DNA from 3 places in the Streptomyces sp. NPDC093510 genome. Region 2 is predicted to be linked to each of the others. Evidence: predicted binding sites of a transcription regulator. Region 2 holds the regulator's gene; each other region holds the start of a gene.

Region 1 (7,121 bases), on a different contig from region 2:
AGGAGACCGGCATGGCCTCCGGCCTGCTCAACAGCTCGCGCCAGCTCGGCGGCTCGCTGGGCCTCGCGGTCCTCGTGACGGTCGCCGCGAACGCCACGGGGCCGGAGCGGGGCCGGGACGCGCTCGCCGAGGGGCACGCGGCGGCCTTCGCGGTGTCGGCGGCCCTCCTGGCGGCGGCCGCCCTCGCGACGGCGGTGCTGCACGGACGCCGTACGCCCGCCCCGGCACCGCTGCGACCTGCGGAAACCCCCTCCGGCGCAGACACACGCGAAGAAACTTCGAAGAATCTCGGCGACGATGTCGAAACGGGCGTCTCCCGTTCGTCGCAAGGGTGAGAGGCGAGGAGAAGCCCCGCCGCCACCCGATGGGAGACCACCATGCCGCGCTACCTGACGCTGATCCGCATCGACGAGAACAACGTCCCCGAGGGCGGCCCGAGCCCCGAGCTGCAGGAGCGCATGGGCGCACTGCTCGAAGAGATCACCAAGGCCGGGGTGATGCTCGACACCGCGGGCCTGAAGCCGACCTCCGAAGGCACCCGCGTGACGTGGGACAAGGGCGAACTGTCCACCACCGACGGCCCCTTCACCGAGACCAAGGAGGTCATCGGCGGCTACTCGATCTGCCAGGCCAAGGACATGGCCGAGGCGGTCGAGTGGACCACACGGTTCCTCAAGACCCACGACGACTACTGGACGATCACCGCGGAGGTCCGGGAGATCGAGGGCTGAGCGCCACAGGCTCCGAGTGCCACAGGCTCCTAGTGCCACAGGCTCCTAGCGCCACAGGCTTCGAGAGCCGCCGAAGACCGGCGCGCGCCTTTGCGGGTCCCGTGCGGGGATGCTCTGATGGATGGCCGTGAGCCATCCGCCGGAGCAGCCCCGCCAGGTCATCGAGACCGTCTTCCGCATGGAGTCGCCGCGCATCATCGCCGGCGTCACGCGGATCGTACGGGACGTCGGCATCGCCGAGGAGCTGGCGCAGGACGCCCTGGTGGCGGCCCTCGAACGGTGGCCCGTGGAGGGCGTCCCCGACAACCCGGGCGCCTGGCTCATGGCCACCGCCCGGCACCGCGCCATCGACCTGGTGCGCCGCCGCGAGCGCTACGCCCAGAAGCTCGCTGAGGTCGGCCGCGACCTGGAGACCACGGCGCCCCACGTCGACGAGACCGCCGGCCTCGCCGACCCCGAGGCCATCGACGACGACCTGCTGCGCCTCGTCTTCACGGCCTGCCACCCGGTGCTCTCCGCCGAGTCCCGCGTAGCGCTCACGCTGCGCCTGCTCGGCGGCCTGACCACCGGGGAGATCGCCCGCGCGGTGCTGGCCTCCGAGTCGGCCGTGGCGCAGCGGATCGTGCGCGCCAAGCGGGCCCTCGCCGCCGGGGGCATCGCCTTCGAGGTCCCCTACGGCCCGGACCGCGAGGCCCGCCTCGGCTCGGTCCTCGAAGTCATCTACCTGATCTTCAACGAGGGGTACGCCGCCACGGCGGGGGACGATCTGCTGCGCCCCGCCCTGTGCGAGGACGCGCTGCGCCTGGCCCGGGTGCTCGCCGCCCTGATGCCCGGGGAGTCCGAGGCGCACGGCCTCGCCGCGCTCCTCGAGCTGCAGGCCTCGCGCACGGCGGCGCGCACGGGCCCGTCCGGTGAGGCGGTGCTGCTCAAGGACCAGAACCGGACCCGCTGGAACCGGATGCTGATCCGGCGTGGGTTCGCCGCCCTGGCGCGGGCGCAGAGCATGGCGGCCTCACCCGCCGGAGGGCTCGGCCCGTACGCCTTGCAGGCCGCGATCGCCGCCTGCCACGCGCACGCGCACACCTACGAGGACACCGACTGGCAGCAGATCGCCGTCCTCTACGGCCTGCTCGCCGCCCGCGCCCCGTCCCCGGTCGTCGAGCTGAACCGCGCGGTCGCGGTCGCGATGGCGCAGGGTTCGGAGGCCGGCCTGGTCCTGGTCGACGCGCTCGCCTCCGAAGCCGCCCTGCGCGACTACCACTTGCTGCCCAGCGTGCGCGGCGACCTCCTGGCACGGCTCGGCCGGAAGGCGGAGGCCCGCGCGGAGTTCGAGCGGGCCGCCGCCCTGGCACGGAACATGCGGGAGCGCGAACTGCTGCTGGAACGGGCGGCCGGCTGCTAGGACGCCAGGACGCTATGTGCCTGTGGTGACCGGGTGGCCGATCAGCATGGTCGGGGCGCCCGCGACCCGCGTCAGGAAGACGGTCGCCGCGTTCTTGCCCTGCGGTTTCACCTTGCGCCGCAGCTCCTCCGGCTCGACGGCGGAGCCGCGCTTCTTCACGGTGAGGATGCCGACCCCGCGCTCCCGCAGCAGCGCCTTCAGCTTCTTCACGTTGAAGGGGAGCCGGTCGGTGATCTCGTACGCGGTGGCGTACGGAGTGTCGTGCCGGGCGTCAGAAGTGACGTACGCGATGGTCTCGTCGATGAGGCCGCCCTCGACGCGCGCGGCGACCTCGGCGACCAGGTGCGCGCGGATGACGGCGCCGTCCGGCTCGTACAAGTAGCGCCCGACGGGACGCACCTCGGGGTCCGGCAGCATCTCGGCGAGCGAGGTCCACAGGGAGACGCCGCCGGGCAGGAGCGTCGCGCGGTGCGAGGCGGGGGTGGCGGTGCCGAACCACAGCACGGCCTCCTTCACGTCGCCGCCGTCCGAGATCCACTCGGCCCCGGCCTCGGCGGGGATCGCCTCGTGCGGGATGCCGGGCGCGATCTTCAGCGCGGCGAGCGGGGCCTCGAGCGCGGCGCCGATCGCCCAGGACAGGGGCGGGGAGTAGGCCTCCGGGTCGAAGATCCGGCCGCGCCCGCCCCGGCGCGCCGGGTCCACGAAGACGGCGTCGTACGCGGACGTGTCCACCTCGGTGACATCGGCCTCCCGCACCTCGATGAGGCCGGCGAGCCCGAGCGCGTCGGCGTTGGCGCGGGCGACCGCGCAGGTCAGCGGGTCACGGTCGACGGCGAGCACGGAGATCCCGGCCCGCGCGAGGGCGATGGCGTCGCCGCCGATGCCGCAGCAGAGGTCGGCGAGCGACCGTACGCCGAGGGCCCGGAAGCTCGTGGCGCGGTGGGCGGCGACGGAGGCGCGCGTGGACTGCTCGACGCCGTTGGGCGTGAAGAACATCCGGGCCGCGTCCTCGGCGCCGAACTTCGCCGCTGCCCGTCGGCGCAACCGGGCCTGGGCGAGGGCGGCGGAGACCAGGGGCGCGGGGTACGTGCGGCGCAGCCGGGTGGCGGCGGCGAGCTCCTGCGCGGGCTCCACGTCCCGCACCTCGTCGAGCAGCGCCCGGCCCTCCTCGGTGCGCAGGGCGGCGAAGGCGGCGAGGGGGTCGCCGAGGTCGGTCTCGTGGGCGCTCGGCGTGTTCGGGTCGTTCACCTGCCCCATTGTGGGCCAGTCGGTGGATGGTGCGCCGCCGGTGGCGGTGTCGGGCCCTCGGTACGGCCTTGAGCTGCGAGGATCCGGCGCCATGCAACTAGTACGACAAAAGGGGAAATCGGCCGGAAGGCGGAAGAACCAGACGCGCGCATTGGTGGCCGTCCTGACCGTCGCGGCGATCGCTCCGGGCTGCGCCTCCGGAGGCGACTCCGACGGCGTGGAACCCGCCCACGGCCAGCAGCCGCTCAAGGCCCCGCCCGCCCGCGCCCTCGACTCCTACGCCCAGAGACTCGGCGCGGCCCAGGCGGCACGGGTCGCGGCGGCCAAGCGCTGGGGCCTGGCCAGGACCCCGCTGGCGGCGCCCCCGCCGCCCGTGGCCAAGCCGCGGATCACCACCCGCAAGGGCTTCGAGGTGAAGGGCCAGGCGAGCCTGCCGCCGGTCTTCACGACGATCCCCACCAAGAAGAAGGTCGTCTTCCTGACCATCGACGACGGCGCAGAGAAGGACCCCGCGCTGCTGAGGATGATGAGCGACCTGCGCATCCCGTACACCGCCTTCCTCAGCGACTACCTGGTCAAGGAGGACTACGCCTACTTCAAGAAGATGCAGGCCCGCGGCGTCTCCCTGAACAACCACACCCTCAACCACCGCTACATGCCCGGACTCTCGTACGAGCGTCAGCGCCGCGAGATCTGCGGCATGCAGGACACCATCCACAAGCGCTACGGCAAACGCCCCGAGCTCTTCCGCCCGCCGTACGGCAACTACAACGAGGACACCCTGCGCGCCGCCAAGTCCTGCGGGATCAAGGCGGTGCCGCTGTGGGCGTCCGAGGCCTTCGCCGACCACATGGAGTGGCGCGAGTGGGACAAGGACCTGCATCCCGGCGACATCATCCTCACGCATTTCCGGGGGCGTGAGGACTGGAAGGGCACCATGCCCGACATGGTCCGCCGCGTCATGAAGACGGTCACCGACAAGGGGTACGCCGTGGCCAGGCTGGATGACTACCTGTGATCCCCCGGGCGCGAGCGCGCCGCCGCCTCCTCGCGGGGGCCCTCCTGTGCGGAGCGCTCGCGCCCGCACTGCTCACGGGCTGCGCGGATTCGGTGGACCCGATCGAGCGACTGGGCAGAAAGGCAGCGGAGAAGCTCCCCTCCCGCAAGCCCACTGTCACGGGTGAGCCGGGTCTCCTCCGCTGTGGGCAGGCGTCCCGCTGGGGGTCCCCCCAGGCCCTTGAGGCACTGGGGGAGGGACGGGTGGGCACAGCCCCCGGTGCCGAGCACCAGGAACCGAGGCGCCCCCCTGTCGCCGACAGGGAACCCAGAACGACCGCGACCCGTTGCCCCGAAGGGGTGCCTCACACCCCACCCCGCTGACGCCCGGCGCGCAGCCGATTGGCACTCCGCTTGACCGAGTGCTAATCCCCGTCCTAGTCTCACTTCTGGCACTCCCCACTGGAGAGTGCCAACAGCGACGGGCAGGTCCGGCACCCGCGACGACGGATCCACCTGGTCGCCACACCTCAGACTCTTAACCCCGTGAGATCTCCGAAGGGGGAGACCGGATCGTGACGACCGCCAGCTCCAAGGTTGCCATCAAGCCGCTTGAGGACCGCATTGTGGTCCAGCCGCTCGACGCCGAGCAGACCACGGCCTCCGGCCTGGTCATTCCGGACACCGCGAAGGAGAAGCCCCAGGAGGGTGCTGTCCTCGCCGTGGGCCCGGGCCGCTTCGAGAACGGCGAGCGCCTGCCGCTCGACGTGAAGGTCGGCGATGTCGTGCTGTACAGCAAGTACGGCGGCACCGAGGTGAAGTACAACGGTGACGAGTACCTCGTCCTCTCGGCCCGCGACGTGCTCGCGATCGTCGAGAAGTAATTCACCCAGCAGATTTGCTTTCTGAGCTGCGCCCCTGGTCACCCCGCTGATTGCCGGGCGGCGAGGGGCGTAGTTCGTTACAACCGAGTTTTCGAGAGGGCTGAATCGCTCCCATGGCGAAGATCCTGAAGTTCGACGAGGACGCCCGTCGCGCCCTTGAGCGCGGCGTCAACAAGCTTGCCGACACGGTCAAGGTGACGATCGGCCCCCGCGGCCGCAACGTCGTCATCGACAAGAAGTTCGGCGCCCCCACCATCACCAACGACGGTGTCACGATCGCCCGCGAGGTCGAGATCGACGACCCGTACGAGAACCTCGGCGCCCAGCTGGTGAAGGAGGTGGCGACCAAGACCAACGACATCGCTGGTGACGGCACCACCACCGCCACCGTGCTCGCCCAGGCCCTGGTCAAGGAAGGCCTGCGCAACGTCGCCGCCGGCGCCTCCCCGGCCGCCCTGAAGAAGGGCATCGACGCCGCCGTCGCGGCCGTCTCCGAGGAGCTCCTCGCCACCGCCCGCCCGATCGACGACAAGGCCGACATCGCGGCCGTCGCCGGTCTGTCGGCCCAGGACCCGCAGGTCGGCGAGCTCATCGCCGAGGCGATGGACAAGGTCGGCAAGGACGGTGTCATCACCGTCGAGGAGTCCAACACCTTCGGCCTGGAGCTCGACTTCACCGAGGGCATGGCCTTCGACAAGGGCTACCTGTCGCCGTACATGGTGTCCGACCAGGAGCGTATGGAGGCCGTCCTCGACGACCCGTACATCCTGATCCACCAGGGCAAGATCTCGTCGATCCAGGACCTGCTGCCGCTGCTGGAGAAGGTCATCCAGGCCAACTCCTCGAAGCCGCTCCTGATCATCGCCGAGGACGTCGAGGGCGAGGCCCTGTCGACCCTGGTCGTGAACAAGATCCGCGGCACCTTCAACGCCGTCGCGGTGAAGGCCCCCGGCTTCGGCGACCGCCGCAAGGCGATGCTCGGCGACATGGCCACCCTCACCGGTGCCACCGTCATCGCCGAGGAGGTCGGCCTCAAGCTCGACCAGGTCGGCCTCGACGTGCTCGGCACCGCCCGCCGCGTCACCATCACCAAGGACGACACCACGATCGTCGACGGCGGCGGCAACAAGGCCGACGCCGACGCCCGCGTCGCCCAGATCAAGGCCGAGATCGACGCCACGGACTCCGACTGGGACCGCGAGAAGCTCCAGGAGCGCCTCGCGAAGCTGGCCGGCGGCGTGTGCGTCATCAAGGTCGGCGCCGCCACCGAGGTGGAGCTGAAGGAGAAGAAGCACCGTCTGGAGGACGCCATCTCCGCGACCCGCGCCGCGGTCGAGGAGGGCATCGTCTCCGGTGGTGGCTCCGCTCTGGTCCACGCCGTCAAGGTCCTCGAGGGCAACCTCGGCAAGGAGGGCGACGAGGCCACCGGTGTCGCCGTCGTCCGCCGCGCCGCCGTCGAGCCGCTGCGCTGGATCGCCGAGAACGCCGGCCTCGAGGGCTACGTCATCACCTCGAAGGTCGCCGAGCTCGAGAAGAACTTCGGCTTCAACGCCGCGACCGGCGAGTACGGCGACCTGGTCAAGGCCGGCGTCATCGACCCGGTCAAGGTCACCCGCTCCGCCCTGGAGAACGCCGCGTCCATCGCCTCCCTGCTCCTCACGACCGAGACCCTGGTCGTCGAGAAGCCGGCGGAGGAAGAGGCCGAGGCCGGTCACAGCCACGGCCACGGTCACTCGCACTGACCCGCTGCGCTCGGCTTGAACGGTGACTGAGGCCCGGCTCCCTTTGCGGGGGAGCCGGGCCTCAGCCCGTTCCGGGGTCGCGTGTGCCGGGTTGCTCTTTGTCTGCCGGGTGCGGGTT
Region 2 (7,121 bases):
CAGGACGGCCGCGAAGTCGGCGCCCGCGAGGAGCGCCGCGACCTGCTTGGTCGACGCGGCGTCGGCGACCTCGGGGAAGCGGACCCGGCGCGACTGCTTGCCCGCCTCGCGTGCGGTGGCCCGCCACTTGGCGAGGGCCTTGAGGCCGCGGTCGCCCTTCCACTGCGTGATGCAGCGCGACGCGGTCCACGGCACGACGGCGTCGACGCCGGTCTCCGTCATGGTCTCCACGGCGAGCTCGCCGCGGTCACCTTTGGGCAGCGCCTGCACGACGGTGATGCGCGGCGACTGTTCGGGCTCCTCGGCCACGGAGTCCATCTGCACGACGAGCCGGTCCTTGCCCTCGGTGTCGAGGACCACGCACTCCGCCCACCGCCCGGCGCCGTCGGTCAGGACGACGTCCTCACCGGCGCGCAGCCGCTTCACGGAGACGGCGTGCCGCCCTTCGGGCCCGTCCAGCACGTACCGTCCGCCGGCGCCCGCGGTGAAGTCCTCGACGACGAAGACGGGGGCGGTCACGCGGCGCCCTCCGGCGTCGACGAGGCCCTGGCCTCGGCCAGTTCGGCGGCGAGGACCTCCACGAGCTGTCCGGCGGGCAGCTCCCGGGCGAGCCGGTGGCCCTGCCCGGCCCAGAGCGCCATGGCCTGCGCGTCACCGGCCTTCGCCGCGGCCTTGCGCAGGCCGCTGGTGAGGTGGTGCACCTGCGGGTAGGCGGCGGGGGCGTACGGCCCGTGCTCGCGCATGAAGCGGTTGACGAGGCCGCGCGCGGGGCGCCCGGAGAACGCCCTGGTCAGCTCGGTCCGTACGAACAGCGGGTTGGTCATGGCCTGCTTGTGCAGGGGGTTGGCGCCCGACTCGGGGGTGACGAGGAACGCCGTGCCGAGCTGCGCCGCGTCCGCGCCCGCCGCGAGCACCGCGGCGATCTGCGCGCCGCGCATCAGCCCGCCGGCCGCGACGATCGGGATCTGCACGGTCTCGCGGACCTGGGTGATGAGGGAGAGCAGTCCGATCCCGGAGCCGTCGGCCTCGGGATTGTCCTTGTGGGTGCCCTGGTGTCCGCCCGCCTCGATGCCCTGCACGCACACGGCGTCGGCACCGGCCCACTGCGCGGCCTGGGCCTCCTCGGCCGTGGTGACGGTGACGACGGTCAGGGTGCCGACGCGCGCGAACGCGTCAAGGACGTCACGGGTGGGGCACCCGAAGGTGAAGGAGACGACCGGCACCGGATCGTCGAGGAGGATCGCGAGCTTCGCGTCGTACCCGTCGTCACGCCCGCTGTCCGGGTCGCCGAGCTCCGTCTCGTACCAGGTGGCCTCACCGGCGAGCTGGCTGCGGTAGACCTCGACGGCCGCGGCGTCGGCGGTGTCGGGCTGCGGCATGAACAGGTTGACGCCGAAGGGCTGCGAGGTCAGCCCCCGCAACTGTTTGATCTCCTGGTACATCCCGTCGGCCGTCTTGTACCCGGCGGCGAGAAACCCGAGCCCGCCGGCCTCGGCGACGGCCGCGGCCAGCTGCGGCCCCGAGGCACCGCCCGCCATGGGGGCCTGCACGATCGGACAGCGGCGGAGATCGGTCAGTACGGAGGACATGCACGCATCGTGCCACGCTCCTCGGGCCGCACCGAATCGCGCACCCCGCACCGGGCGTACGCCGCCTCGTCTGCCCCACGACCGCCGTCGGCGGCTGCGGGCCGTCGCGGGTTGCTCGCGCAGTTCCCCGCGCCCCTTGAAGGCCCGTCCCGGGCCCCTTCAAGAGGCGCGGGACGGGGTTGTTTTTAGGGGCGCGGGGAACTGCGCGACCAGCCCCCACCGCCCCGCAGGTGACCGACAAAGCCCCCGGCACGGAAGATCCGTCGCCGGGGGCTAAGGAAGGCCACCGCTCAAGGCGCTACCGCCCGTTGAACGCGTCCTTGAGCCGCGAGAACAACCCCTGCTGCCCCGGCTGGAACTGCCCCGTGGGCCGCTCCTCACCGCGCAGCTGCGCCAGCTCACGCAGCAGCCGCTCCTGCTCGGGGTCGAGCTTCGTCGGCGTGAGGACCTCGACGTGCACGATGAGGTCGCCGCGGCCGCCGCCCCGCAGATGAGTGATCCCGCGCCCGTGCAGCGGAACGGACTGCCCCGACTGCGTACCGGGCCGGATGTCGATCTCCTCCAGGCCGTCGAGCGTCTCCAGCGGCACCTTCGTGCCGAGCGACGCCGCCGTCATCGGGATCGTCACCGTGCAGTGCAGGTCGTCGCCGCGCCGCTGGAAGACGGCGTGCGGCAGCTCGTGGATCTCGACGTAAAGGTCGCCGGCGGGGCCACCGCCGGGCCCGACCTCACCTTCACCCGCGAGCTGAATCCTGGTCCCGTTGTCGACACCGGCGGGAATCTTCACGGTCAGCGTCCGACGCGACCGGATGCGGCCGTCACCGGCACACTCCGGGCACGGCGTCGGCACCACGGTCCCGAAGCCCTGACACTGCGGGCAGGGCCGCGAGGTCATGACCTGGCCGAGGAAGGACCGCGTGACCTGCGACACCTCACCGCGACCGCGACACATGTCACAGGTCTGGGCGGACGTCCCGGGAGCCGCACCCTCCCCACTACAGGTCGTACACACCACAGCGGTGTCGACCTGAATGTCCTTGGTGGTCCCGAAGGCGGCCTCTTCGAGGTCGATCTCGAGGCGGATCATGGCGTCCTGGCCGCGGCGCGTGCGCGACCGGGGGCCCCGCTGCGACGCCGTCCCGAAGAACGCGTCCATGATGTCGGAGAAGTTGCCGAAGCCACCGGCGCCGAAGCCACCCGCGCCTCCGCCGCCGCCCGCCTGGGACAGGGGGTCGCCGCCGAGGTCGTAGACCTGCTTCTTCTGCGGGTCCGACAACACCTCGTACGCGGCGTTGATCTCCTTGAAGCGCTCCTGAGTCTTCGGGTCCGGATTCACATCCGGGTGAAGCTCACGAGCCAGCCTCCGGAAGGCCTTCTTGATCTCGTCCTGGGAAGCGTCGCGGCGCACGCCGAGTACGGCGTAGTAGTCCGTGGCCACTTACGACTCCGCCAGGATCTGTCCGACGTAACGTGCCACTGCGCGTACTGCTCCCATCGTTCCCGGATAGTCCATGCGGGTCGGTCCGACCACGCCGAGCTTGGCGACTGCCTCGCTTCCCGAACCGTAGCCGACCGAGACCACGGACGTGGAGCTGAGCCCCTCATGGGCGTTCTCGTGACCGATCCGTACGGCCATGCCCGAATCCTGCACCTCCCCAAGCAACTTGAGGAGCACGACCTGCTCCTCAAGGGCTTCGAGAACGGGCCGGATGGTGAGGGGAAAGTCATGTCCGAAGCGCGTGAGATTGGCGGTGCCGCCGATCATCAGCCGTTCTTCGGTCTCCTCCACGAGCGTCTCGAGGAGAGTGGACAGAACCGTCGCGACCGTGCCGCGGTCCTCGGCCTCGAAGGCCTCGGGCAGGTCCTGCACCAACTGTGGCACATCCGCGAAGCGCCGCCCCGCGACCCTGCTGTTCAGCCTGGCCCGCAGGTCCGCGAGCGCGGTCTCACCGAACGGCGCCGGGCAGTCGATCATGCGCTGCTCGACGCGTCCCGTGTCGGTGATCAGTACGAGCATCAGCCGGGCGGGAGCGAGCGAAAGCAGCTCGACGTGCCGCACAGTCGACCGGGTCAGCGAGGGATACTGCACGACGGCGACCTGCCGGGTCAGCTGCGCGAGCAGCCGAACCGTACGCCCCACCACGTCATCGAGGTCCACTGCGCCGTCGAGGAAATTCTGGATGGCCCGCCGCTCGGGCGCGGTCATCGGCTTGACGCCGGCGAGCTTGTCGACGAAGAGGCGGTACCCCTTGTCCGTCGGGATGCGCCCCGCGCTGGTGTGGGGCTGGGCGATGAACCCTTCCTCCTCCAGCGCCGCCATGTCGTTGCGGACGGTGGCCGGGGAGACCCCCAGACGGTGCCGCTCGGTGAGCGCCTTGGAGCCGACGGGCTCCTCCGTCCCCACATAGTCATGGACGATGGCGCGCAGCACTTCGAGCCTGCGTTCATTGAGCATCGCGCACACCTCCAGCTGTCTCCGTGAGCCCCGCCTGGCACTCGCCCGCGGTGAGTGCCAGCCTTTCAAAGGGTCAGTGTACGGCCGTCGGGTACGGCCCCGGCAAGACAGCGGCTGCCGAACACCGCGCGTGCGGATAGCGTCACCGTATGAACGTGACGCCGGCATGGGAAGCGGCGGGCTGGGAGCGGCTCGCACGGCGCGTGGGGCGGTGCCGTCTGCCCGTCTGGGACTGCGCGGCGGGACTCGTCGTCGGCGACGACGCCGCCCTCATGATCGAGTCCGGTTCGAGCCTGGCGGAGGGCGCGGCCCTGCGGACCCAGGCCCAGCGGATCCTCGGCGGCGGCCGCAGAGTCACCCACCTCGCGCTCACCCACCCCCACTTCGACCACGTCCTCGGGGCGGCCGCCTTCGCGGGCGTGGAGGTGTACGGGGCGGTGGGCATCGACACGGTCTTCGCCAAGGGCCGCGAAGAACTGCGTGAGGACGCGGTACGCCACGGCCTGGACGCGGACGCGGCTGCGGAGGCGACCGACCTCCTCGTCCACCCGCACCACCTGGTGTGCGGGGAGTGGACGCTCGACCTGGGCGGCCTCCAGGTGCTGCTCGCGAACATCGGCCCCGGCCACTCGGGCCACGACCTCGCGGTCCTGGTGCCTGGCACCGACGGCGACCGGGAGATCGTCTTCTGCGGCGACCTCGTCGAGGAGTCGGGCGAACCGCAGGCGGGCCCGGACGCGGTACCGTCCCGCTGGCCGGCCGCGCTGGACCGCCTCCTGGAGTTGGGCGGCGAGAACGCGCTGTACGTACCGGGCCACGGCGCGACGGTAAATGCGGCATTTGTCCACACGCAACGCGCCACCTTGGCCACCCGCTTCGGCGTGTCGTGACGCCAACACCCGCCGCTCTTCCTATCGTCACCAGAATGCGCCAGTACTCCGCCGACCTCACGCCCCCTTGGAAGAAGCCGAAGCCCGTACCGGAGGTGGCGGCGGACGCCGGCCTCGTGGTCGAGGAGCTGAGCACCGGTTTCTGCGGGGCGGTGATCCGTTGCGAGAAGACGGCGCAAGGCCCGACGGTGACGCTGGAGGACCGGTTCGGCAAGCACCGCGTGTTCCCGATGGAGCCCCGCGGTTTCCTCTTGGACGGCCGCCCGGTGACCCTGGTCCGCCCCGCGCAGGCTTCTACTCCTGTACGTCCCTCCCGTACCGCCTCCGGTTCGGTGGCCGTCCCCGGGGCGCGGGCCAGGGTCGCCCGCGCGGGACGCATCTACGTAGAGGGCCGTCACGACGCCGAACTGGTCGAGCGGGTCTGGGGCGACGACCTCCGCATCGAGGGCGTCGTCGTCGAGTACCTGGAAGGCATCGACGACCTCCCCGCGATCGTCGCCGAGTTCGCCCCCGGCCCCGACGCCCGCCTGGGCATCCTCGTCGACCACCTGGTCCCCGGCTCCAAGGAGTCCCGCATCGCGGCAGAGGTGACCAGCGCCCACGCCCTGGTGGTCGGCCACCCCTACATCGACGTATGGGAGGCGGTGAAGCCGTCCTCCGTAGGCATCCCCTCCTGGCCCCGCGTGCCCCGCGGCCAGGACTGGAAGACGGGCGTCTGCAGGTCCCTCGGCTGGCCCGAGAACACGGGGGCGGCCTGGCAACGCATCCTGAACTCGGTCCACTCCTACAAGGACCTGGAACCCCCACTCCTGGGCCGAGTAGAAGAACTGATCGACTTCGTCACCCTCCCCTGACCCCGCCCCCCCCACGACGCCCCGCCGGGGTGGGTGAGGTGTCCCCGCGACGCCCCCCGGGGTGGGTGGGATGCCCCGCGACGTCCCCCCGGGGTAGGAGCCCCAAGCCCGCCGCTTCGCGGCGGATGTATCCCACCCACCCACCCGTTTGCCCCGCGACGCCCCGCGGGAGTAGGGGCGGGCGGGTGGGGTATTCTCCGCGACGCCCTGCAGGGGTAGGAGCAGGAGGGGAGCGATCCCCCACCGGACCGCAGCCGCAAACGCTCCCGAGGGGACGTGAGGGCCCGGGCGCGGGCAACCCCCACCGGCCGGCAGCCGCGCAACCGGCCCGAGGGCCGCGGAGGGGTGGGCGCTGGCAACCCCCACCGGGCCGCAGCCGCAAACGCGCCCGAGGGGACGTGGGGGTATGTGCGCACGGAGCACCGAGCACACATTGGCGCCTTTGGACTTGAGGCGCGACGCAGGGATAGCGAGTACGTACATACCCCCACGGCCCCGCCCCACAGCCGGGCAGCAGGCGCAGACCCGGGACCACGCACACACGCCCGACGACCCGCCCCACAACGCAACAACAGGCGCCCCCGTCCAAGGCGCCCCCTAGTCGACCAGGTCCCGCACCACCGCGTCCGCCAGCAACCGCCCCCGAAGCGTCAACACGGCCCGCCCCTCCGCATAGGGCCCACCCTCAAGCAGCCCCTCCACCAAAGCCCGCCGCGAGGCGCCCAGACCGGCTTCCCGCAGCAGCGACAACGGACACCCCTCCCTCAACCGCAGCTCCAGCAGAATCCGCTCCACCCGCCGATCCTCGGCAGAAAGCACTTCCCGCCCGGCCCCCGGCGACCCGCCCCCCGCCAACGCCCCCGCGTACGCCCCGGGATGCTTGACGTTCCACCACCGCACACCGCCCACGTGACTGTGCGCCCCCGGCCCGGCCCCCCACCAGTCGGCCCCCCGCCAGTACAGCTCGTTGTGCAGGCACCGCCCCGCCTCGGACGTGGCCCAGTTGGACACCTCGTACCAGTCGAATCCCGCACCCCCCAGCACCTCGTCCGCGATGAGGTACCGGTCCGCGTGGACGTCGTCGTCGGTCATCGGCACCTCCCCGCGCCGAATCCGCCGCGCGAGCTGCGTCCCCTCCTCCACGATCAGCGCGTAGGCGCTGACGTGGTCGGGCCCGGCCCCGATCGCCGCGTCGAGCGTGGCCCGCCAGTCGTCGTCGGTCTCGCCCGGTGTGCCGTAGATCAAATCGAGATTCACATGGTCGAACCCGGCCGCCCGCGCCTCGGCGACGCACGCCTCGGGCCGACCGGGCGTATGCGTACGGTCGAGGACC
Region 3 (7,121 bases), on a different contig from region 2:
TGGCCCTCGCGGCCGAAGAAGATCGGCGTGGCCAACGGCTCCCGCATCGGCGAGAACAACGGCGTCCCGGCCGGTGAGCAGGCCTTCCACGGCAAGGGCCTCGCCATCACCGGCACCCACCTGTACACGCAGTCGGCGGGCGAGGACCAACTCGTCGCCCAGCTGCGCGTGGTGACCCTGCGCAGGCCGCGCATCCGCACCGCGAACCTCCCCGAGATCGACAGCGCGCCCGGCGGCACCCTGGAGGGCTTCGGCATCCTCGCCGACGAACTGAACAAGATCCCCGCGCTGATCGGCCTCGGCTCCGAGGCGGACTTCCGCGAGCACTGCTTCGTACCGACGGTCAGCGCGATCGCCCTGCGCGACATCGACACCCACGAGAAGCTGTACGAGCCCGTCACGGCCGCGGCGGAGAAGGAGAGCGAACTGGACGAATTCCTCTGCTCCTCCCGCAACGAGGGCCACACCCTGGTCACCGAGGAACTCTGCACCTGGATTCTGGACCGCCTGCCGTAACCCGGACTGCCTGCCGTAACCCGGAAAACAACCCGGAAAGTAACCCGGAAACGCCCGAGGGCGGCACCCCTTCGTGAGAAGGGGTGCCGCCCTCGGTACGTACGGGACAGTGATCAACCAGAGGTCGATCAGAAGTCCATGTCACCGCCCGGCATGCCGCCGCCGGCCGGGGCAGCGCCCGCCTTCTCCGGCTTGTCGGCGATGACGGCCTCGGTGGTGAGGAACAGCGCGGCGATGGAGGCGGCGTTCTGCAGGGCAGAGCGCGTCACCTTCGCCGGGTCGAGGATGCCCTCGGCGATCATGTCCACGTACTCACCGGTCGCGGCGTTCAGGCCGTGGCCGACGGTCAGGTTGCGCACCTTCTCGACGACGACACCACCCTCGAGGCCGGCGTTGACGGCGATCTGCTTCAGCGGGGCCTCGAGGGCCAGCTTCACAGCGGCGGCACCCGTGGCCTCGTCGCCCTCGAGCTCCAGCTTCTCGAACACCTGGGAGGCCTGCAGCAGGGCCACGCCACCACCGGCGACGATGCCCTCCTCGACGGCCGCCTTCGCGTTGCGAACGGCGTCCTCGATGCGGTGCTTGCGCTCCTTGAGCTCGACCTCGGTCGCGGCACCGGCCTTGATGACGGCCACGCCGCCCGCGAGCTTCGCCAGGCGCTCCTGGAGCTTCTCGCGGTCGTAGTCCGAGTCGCTGTTCTCGATCTCGGCGCGGATCTGGTTGACGCGGCCCTGGACCTGGTCGCTCTCACCGGAGCCGTCGACGATGGTCGTCTCGTCCTTGGTGATGACGACCTTGCGGGCGCGGCCGAGCAGGTCGAGACCGGCGTTCTCCAGCTTGAGGCCGACCTCCTCGGAGATGACGGTGCCACCGGTGAGGATGGCGATGTCGCCGAGCATGGCCTTGCGGCGGTCACCGAAGCCCGGGGCCTTGACGGCGACGGACTTGAAGGTGCCACGGATCTTGTTGACGACGAGCGTGGACAGCGCCTCGCCCTCGACGTCCTCCGCGATGATCAGCAGCGGCTTGCCCGACTGCATGACCTTCTCCAGCAGCGGAAGGAGGTCCTTCACGTTGGAGATCTTGGAGTTGACGATCAGGATGTACGGGTCGTCGAGCGACGCCTCCATACGCTCCATGTCGGTGGCGAAGTACGCCGAGATGTAGCCCTTGTCGAAGCGCATACCCTCGGTGAGCTCCAGCTCCAGACCGAAGGTCTGGGACTCCTCGACGGTGATGACGCCTTCCTTGCCGACCTTGTCCATCGCCTCGGCGATGAGCTCGCCGATCTGCGTGTCGGCGGCGGAGATGGAGGCCGTGGAAGCGATCTGCTCCTTGGTCTCGACATCCTTCGCCTGCTCGAGCAGGGCGCCGGAGACGGCCTCGACGGCCTTCTCGATGCCGCGCTTCAGAGCCATCGGGTTGGCGCCGGCGGCCACGTTGCGCAGACCCTCGCGCACCAGGGCCTGGGCCAGGACGGTCGCGGTCGTCGTGCCGTCACCGGCGACGTCGTCCGTCTTCTTCGCGACCTCCTTGACCAGCTCGGCGCCGATCTTCTCGTACGGGTCCTCGAGCTCGATCTCCTTGGCGATGGACACACCATCGTTGGTGATCGTGGGGGCGCCCCACTTCTTCTCGAGGACGACGTTGCGACCCTTGGGGCCCAGGGTCACCTTGACGGCGTCGGCGAGCTGGTTCATGCCGCGCTCGAGGCCGCGCCGTGCCTCCTCGTCGAACGCGATGATCTTGGCCATGTGAAGTGGTCCTCCCGGACGGGGTGGAAAAGCAAACGGACCGTGCTGGTGCCCGCGACGGACGGACTGCGTGCCGTGTGGTTCCTTGCCCCACTCGGCCTGCGGACCTCACCGACCCGATCCAAGTTCTGTCACTCTCACTGGGAGAGTGCTAAGCCCAATGATTAGCACTCGACCCCCACGAGTGCAAGGTGCTCCCGCCAGATCCGCCCGGCGCGCGGGAGCACGGACGCACATGAGGGGCTCGCCCCGAAGCACATGAGGGGCTCGCCCCGAAGCACACGAGGGCCCCCGGACGCACACGAGGGGCCCGTACCCCTGTCGGGATACGAGCCCCTCGCGCTACTTGCTTCGGTGGTCGATCGCGCCGAGCTAGACGGCGAGCTTGACCATGTCCGCCTGCGGACCCTTCTGGCCCTGCGAGATCTCGAACTCGACTCGCTGACCTTCTTCAAGGGTGCGGTAGCCGTCCATCTGGATCGCGCTGTAGTGGACGAAAACATCCGCACCACCGTCGACCGCGATGAAGCCGTACCCCTTCTCCGCGTTGAACCACTTGACGGTGCCCTGAGCCATGCCTAACTCCCCTATTACTGGCCCTTGCACAGGACCGCACTTCGCGGACCCGGGTCAGACCTCACCCCCCACTGATTGGGGGTGTGCGCCGGAACGCGTCGACCGCCGCTGAATGTATCTGTCCAACTGCCGTCTGCAACAGGTCAATCGGACGAGAATTCTGGGCACGCCCGAACGGTAATATGCGGAGAATTCGCCGGAATTCAGGGCAAGTCGGGCCAGGCAAAAGCGGCATAAGGCTCAAATGGGCAGCGCTCTTTGGCTACTTCTTGTCGGCTCCGGGCCGACTTCGTATATGCACTCGGCACTGACGGCGAAGCACGCTTCCCAACTGTACCGCGCTCAACCATGCAGAATTGCCCCCTCCGTTTCTCTCGCGGAGGGGGCAATTCAGATAACGCAGGGTGCTTGCGAAAAGATCAGCCGCCGGCGACGGCGGGAATGATCGAGACACCGGCGCCGTCCGGCGTGGCCGTCTCCAGGCCCTGCTCAAAACGGACGTCGTCGTCGTTCACGTACACGTTGACGAAGCGGCGCAGCTTGCCCTGGTCGTCCAGGACGCGGGCGGCGATGCCGGTGTGGTTCTTCTCCAGATCGGCGATGACCTCACCAAGATTCGCCCCCTCGGCGACGACCTCGGCCTTGCCACCGGTGTAGGTGCGCAGAATGGTGGGGATACGGACGTTGACGCTCATGGATTCACCTCGGTGATTGAGGGGGACGGTCAGGTGGCGCCCCTTCAGGGGCGCGGGGAACTGCGCGAGGACGGACCACGACCCGCGGTCGACAGCGGACCTCGGGCCCTACGGCGACTAGTCGGCGAGCCCCGCGGAGCGAAACGCTTCGAGACTGGGCTTGATCGTCGCCGTGGCCTGCGAAGTCTCAGCGACAGCGTCCAGCGTCTTCAGGCCGTCCCCGGTGTTGAGCACGACCGTGGTGAGGGCCGGGTCGAGGAGCCCCGCCTCGAAGAGCTTCTTCGTGACGCCCACCGTCACACCCCCCGCGGTCTCCGCGAAGATCCCTTCCGTGCGCGCGAGAATCTTGATCGCCTCGACGACCTGCTCGTCGTTCACATCCTCCACCGCACCACCCGTGCGGCGCGCGATGTCCAGCACGTACGGACCGTCCGCGGGGTTGCCGATGGCAAGCGACTTGGCGATGGTGTTCGGCTTCTGGGGGCGCACGACGTCGTGACCGGCCTTGAACGCGGCCGACACCGGGGAGCACCCCTCCGCCTGCGCGCCGAAGATCTTGTACGGCTTGTCCGCCACCAGGCCGAGCGCGATGAGCTCCTTCAGACCCTTGTCGATCTTCGTGAGCTGTGAGCCGGACGCGATCGGGATGACGAGCTGGTCGGGCAGCTCCCAGCCGAGCTGCTCGCAGATCTCGTACGCGAGGGTCTTGGAGCCCTCGCCGTAGTACGGCCGCAGGTTGACGTTGACGAAGCCCCAGCCCTCGCCCAGCGGGTCGCCGATGAGCTCGGAGCAGAAGCGGTTCACGTCGTCGTAGTTGCCCTCGATGCCGACGAGTTCACCGCCGTAGACCGCGGCCATGACGACCTTGCCCTGCTCCAGGTCGTGCGGGATGAACACGCAGGAGCGGAAGCCGGCGCGGGCGGCGGCGGCGCCCACGGCACCGGCCAGGTTGCCGGTGGAGGAGCAGGACAGCGTGGTGAAGCCGAAGGCGCGCGCGGCCTCGAGGGCCTGCGCGACGACGCGGTCCTTGAAGGAGTGCGTGGGGTTTCCGGAGTCGTCCTTGACGAACAACTTGCCCTGCTCGGCGCCGAGTTCGCGGGCGAGGTTGTCGGCCTTGACGAGCTGGGTCCAGCCGGGGTTCAGGTTCGGCTTGTCGGCCACGTCGGCGGGGACGGGGAGCAGCGGGGCGTAGCGCCAGATGTTGGCGGGTCCTGCCTCGATCTGCTTGCGGAGGGCTTCCGGGTCGCCGAGAGGCAGGTCGTACGCGACTTCGAGGGGGCCGAAACACTCGGCGCAGGCGAAGATCGGGCCGAGCGGGAACTTGGTGCCGCACTCACGGCAGGAGAGGCCGGAGGCGGGCCCGAGGTCGACGGAAGGGGTGGTGCTTTCGGTGGCGACAGTCTGCACAGCCATGGAGGCGAGGCCCTTTCTCCTCATCTTCCTCGCGACGCATCTCGCCGCGAGACGGAATTGGCACCTTCCCCACCGTGACCTCGCGGTCGGCGGGAGGGTTGCCGGGGCTTCAACGGGCCGTTTCCCTCTGCCCCTCTGGATGAGCGGTTTTCGATTATGGGTTTCAGTTGTCGATCTCAACGCGGCGGTGACCCCGACATGCGATGGTCACCGGCGTTGTTCAAGACTGTAACCGAAGCCCCGGACCCTTGAGATAGTCGTCCGAACCGCGAGATGGGTCACATCGAACACCTATGGGAGGACCGCGACCGTGCTGGAAGAGGTCGAGCGCTGGCTCAGCAGGCGTTCCTGGTCCGTCGACGACCGGCCGACGGCCCGGCTGACCGACGCCAAGCGCGCCTGCGGCGCCTCGGTGAGCGTCGTGCTGCCCGCACTCGACGAGGAGGGGACGGTCGGCGAGATCGTCGCCGAGATACGCCGCGAGCTGATGGAGAAGGTTCCGCTGGTCGACGAGCTCGTGGTGATCGACTCCGGGTCCACGGACCGCACGGCCGAGGTCGCGGCGGCCGCGGGCGCCAAGGTCGTCCGCAGGGACGAGATCCTGCCACGCATACCGGCCGTTCCGGGCAAGGGCGAGGTGCTGTGGCGCTCGCTGCTCGTGACGAGCGGTGACATCGTCGCGTTCGTCGACGCCGACCTGCGGGAGTTCTCCGCGGACTTCGTCTCGGGGATCGTGGGCCCGCTGCTCACCGACCCGGACGTGGCCTTCGTGAAGGCGATGTACGACCGGCCGCTGGGTGAGGCTGCCGGGCAGGGCGGCCGGGTGACGGAGCTGATGGCGCGGCCGCTGCTGAACATGCACTGGCCGCAGCTGGCGGGGTTCGTCCAGCCGCTCGGCGGCGAGTACGCGGCCCGCAGGTCGCTCCTGGAGCGGCTGCCGTTCCCCGTCGGGTACGGCGTGGAGCTCGGCCTGCTCGTCGACGCGCTGCACACGGTGGGCCTGGACGCGCTGGCGCAGGTGGACGTGGGGGTGCGCAAGCACCGGCACCAGGACGGGCAGGCGCTGGGGCGGATGGCGGCGGCGATCTACCGGACCGCACAGCTGCGGCTCGCCCGCGGCCACCTCGTACGCCCCGAGCTCACGCAGTTCGAGAGGGGCGAGGACGGGTTCGTGCCGCGGACGTACGCCGTCGACACGGAGGAGCGGCCGCCCATGAGCGGCGTCGCCGAGTACGCGCACCGCCGCGTGGCGTGACCGGTCCCGGCCAGGCGGAGTCCGGCCGTACGTTTGCCCGGCCCCGGGACGGGCTACGTTTTGCCACATGGTCTCCGAGCACGGTTCGTCAGCAGCGCAGGTACTCGTCGCGTCCAACCGCGGCCCCGTCTCGTACACCGTGGAGGAGGACGGGCGGCTGACCGCCAGGCGCGGCGGCGGTGGCCTGGTCTCCGGGCTCAGCGCCATCGGTGACGAGGCCGACGCCCTGTGGGTGTGCGCGGCGCTCGGCGACGGCGACCGCGAGGCGGTGCGGCGCGGCGTCGGGGAACCGGGCGTACGGATGCTGGACATCGACGCGGCCGTCCACGCGGACGCGTACAACGGCATCGCGAACTCGGTGCTGTGGTTCGTCCACCACCTGCTCTACCAGACGCCGCTGGAACCGGCCTTCGGGCCGGAGTTCCGTGCACAGTGGGCGGCGTACGAGACGTACAACCGGGCGTTCGCCGAGGCGCTCGCCCAGGAGGCGGGGCCGGGGGCCGCGGTCCTCGTGCAGGACTACCACCTGGCGCTGGTGCCTGGCATGCTGCGGGAGCTCCGCGACGACGTGCGCATCGGCCACTTCTCGCACACGCCGTGGGCGCCCGCCGACTACTTCCGGATGCTGCCGGACGACGTGGCCGAGCAGCTGCTGCGCGGGATGCTCGGCGCCGACCGGCTCGGGTTCCTCACCGGGCGGTGGGCGGACGCGTTCACCGAGTGCTGTGTGCGGATCGTCGGCGGGACCTCGGGCACTCGGATCGGTGTGCACGGGCTCGGCGCCGACGCGGACTTCCTGCGGGAGCGGTCCCGGCGTGACGACGTCGAGGAGCGGATGCGGGCGCTGCGGGAGCAGACGGGCCGGCAGGACGGCGAGAACCGGAAGCTGATCGTGCGGGTGGACCGCACCGA

Evidence for each region. Region 2 encodes HrcA, which represses chaperone genes, less so after heat shock. Its sites were predicted from a motif close to TTNGCACTCNGNNNNNCNGAGTGCNAA; they were not measured.
Region 1: groES (co-chaperone GroES) is a predicted target of HrcA. The motif match lies at 4,780-4,806, and genes of this name have one in related genera.
Region 3: groL (chaperonin GroEL) is a predicted target of HrcA. The motif match lies at 2,399-2,425, and genes of this name have one in related genera.

The regions. Positions count from the first base shown of each region.
Region 1 covers NZ_JBFBEE010000017.1:214,338-221,458, forward strand. Annotated here, with positions in the region: gene AB0N81_RS27400 (MFS transporter) at 1-335, shown strand, start outside; gene AB0N81_RS27405 (YciI family protein) at 378-731, shown strand; gene AB0N81_RS27410 (DUF6596 domain-containing protein) at 853-2,133, shown strand; gene AB0N81_RS27415 (methyltransferase domain-containing protein) at 2,146-3,390, opposite strand; gene AB0N81_RS27420 (polysaccharide deacetylase family protein) at 3,473-4,399, shown strand; gene groES (co-chaperone GroES) at 4,953-5,261, shown strand; gene groL (chaperonin GroEL) at 5,375-7,003, shown strand.
Region 2 covers NZ_JBFBEE010000003.1:50,298-57,418, reverse strand. Annotated here, with positions in the region: gene AB0N81_RS05035 (16S rRNA (uracil(1498)-N(3))-methyltransferase) at 1-519, opposite strand, end outside; gene AB0N81_RS05030 (nitronate monooxygenase) at 516-1,589, opposite strand; gene dnaJ (molecular chaperone DnaJ) at 1,888-3,027, opposite strand; gene hrcA (heat-inducible transcriptional repressor HrcA) at 3,028-4,044, opposite strand; gene AB0N81_RS05015 (MBL fold metallo-hydrolase) at 4,200-4,934, shown strand; gene AB0N81_RS05010 (DUF3097 domain-containing protein) at 4,970-5,788, shown strand; gene hemW (radical SAM family heme chaperone HemW) at 6,386-7,121, opposite strand, start outside.
Region 3 covers NZ_JBFBEE010000002.1:180,645-187,765, reverse strand. Annotated here, with positions in the region: gene AB0N81_RS03210 (hypothetical protein) at 1-516, shown strand, start outside; gene groL (chaperonin GroEL) at 645-2,270, opposite strand; gene AB0N81_RS03200 (cold-shock protein) at 2,643-2,846, opposite strand; gene AB0N81_RS03195 (MoaD/ThiS family protein) at 3,266-3,541, opposite strand; gene thrC (threonine synthase) at 3,659-4,978, opposite strand; SAM riboswitch class I at 4,972-5,100, opposite strand; gene AB0N81_RS03185 (glucosyl-3-phosphoglycerate synthase) at 5,265-6,209, shown strand; gene AB0N81_RS03180 (trehalose-6-phosphate synthase) at 6,277-7,121, shown strand, end outside.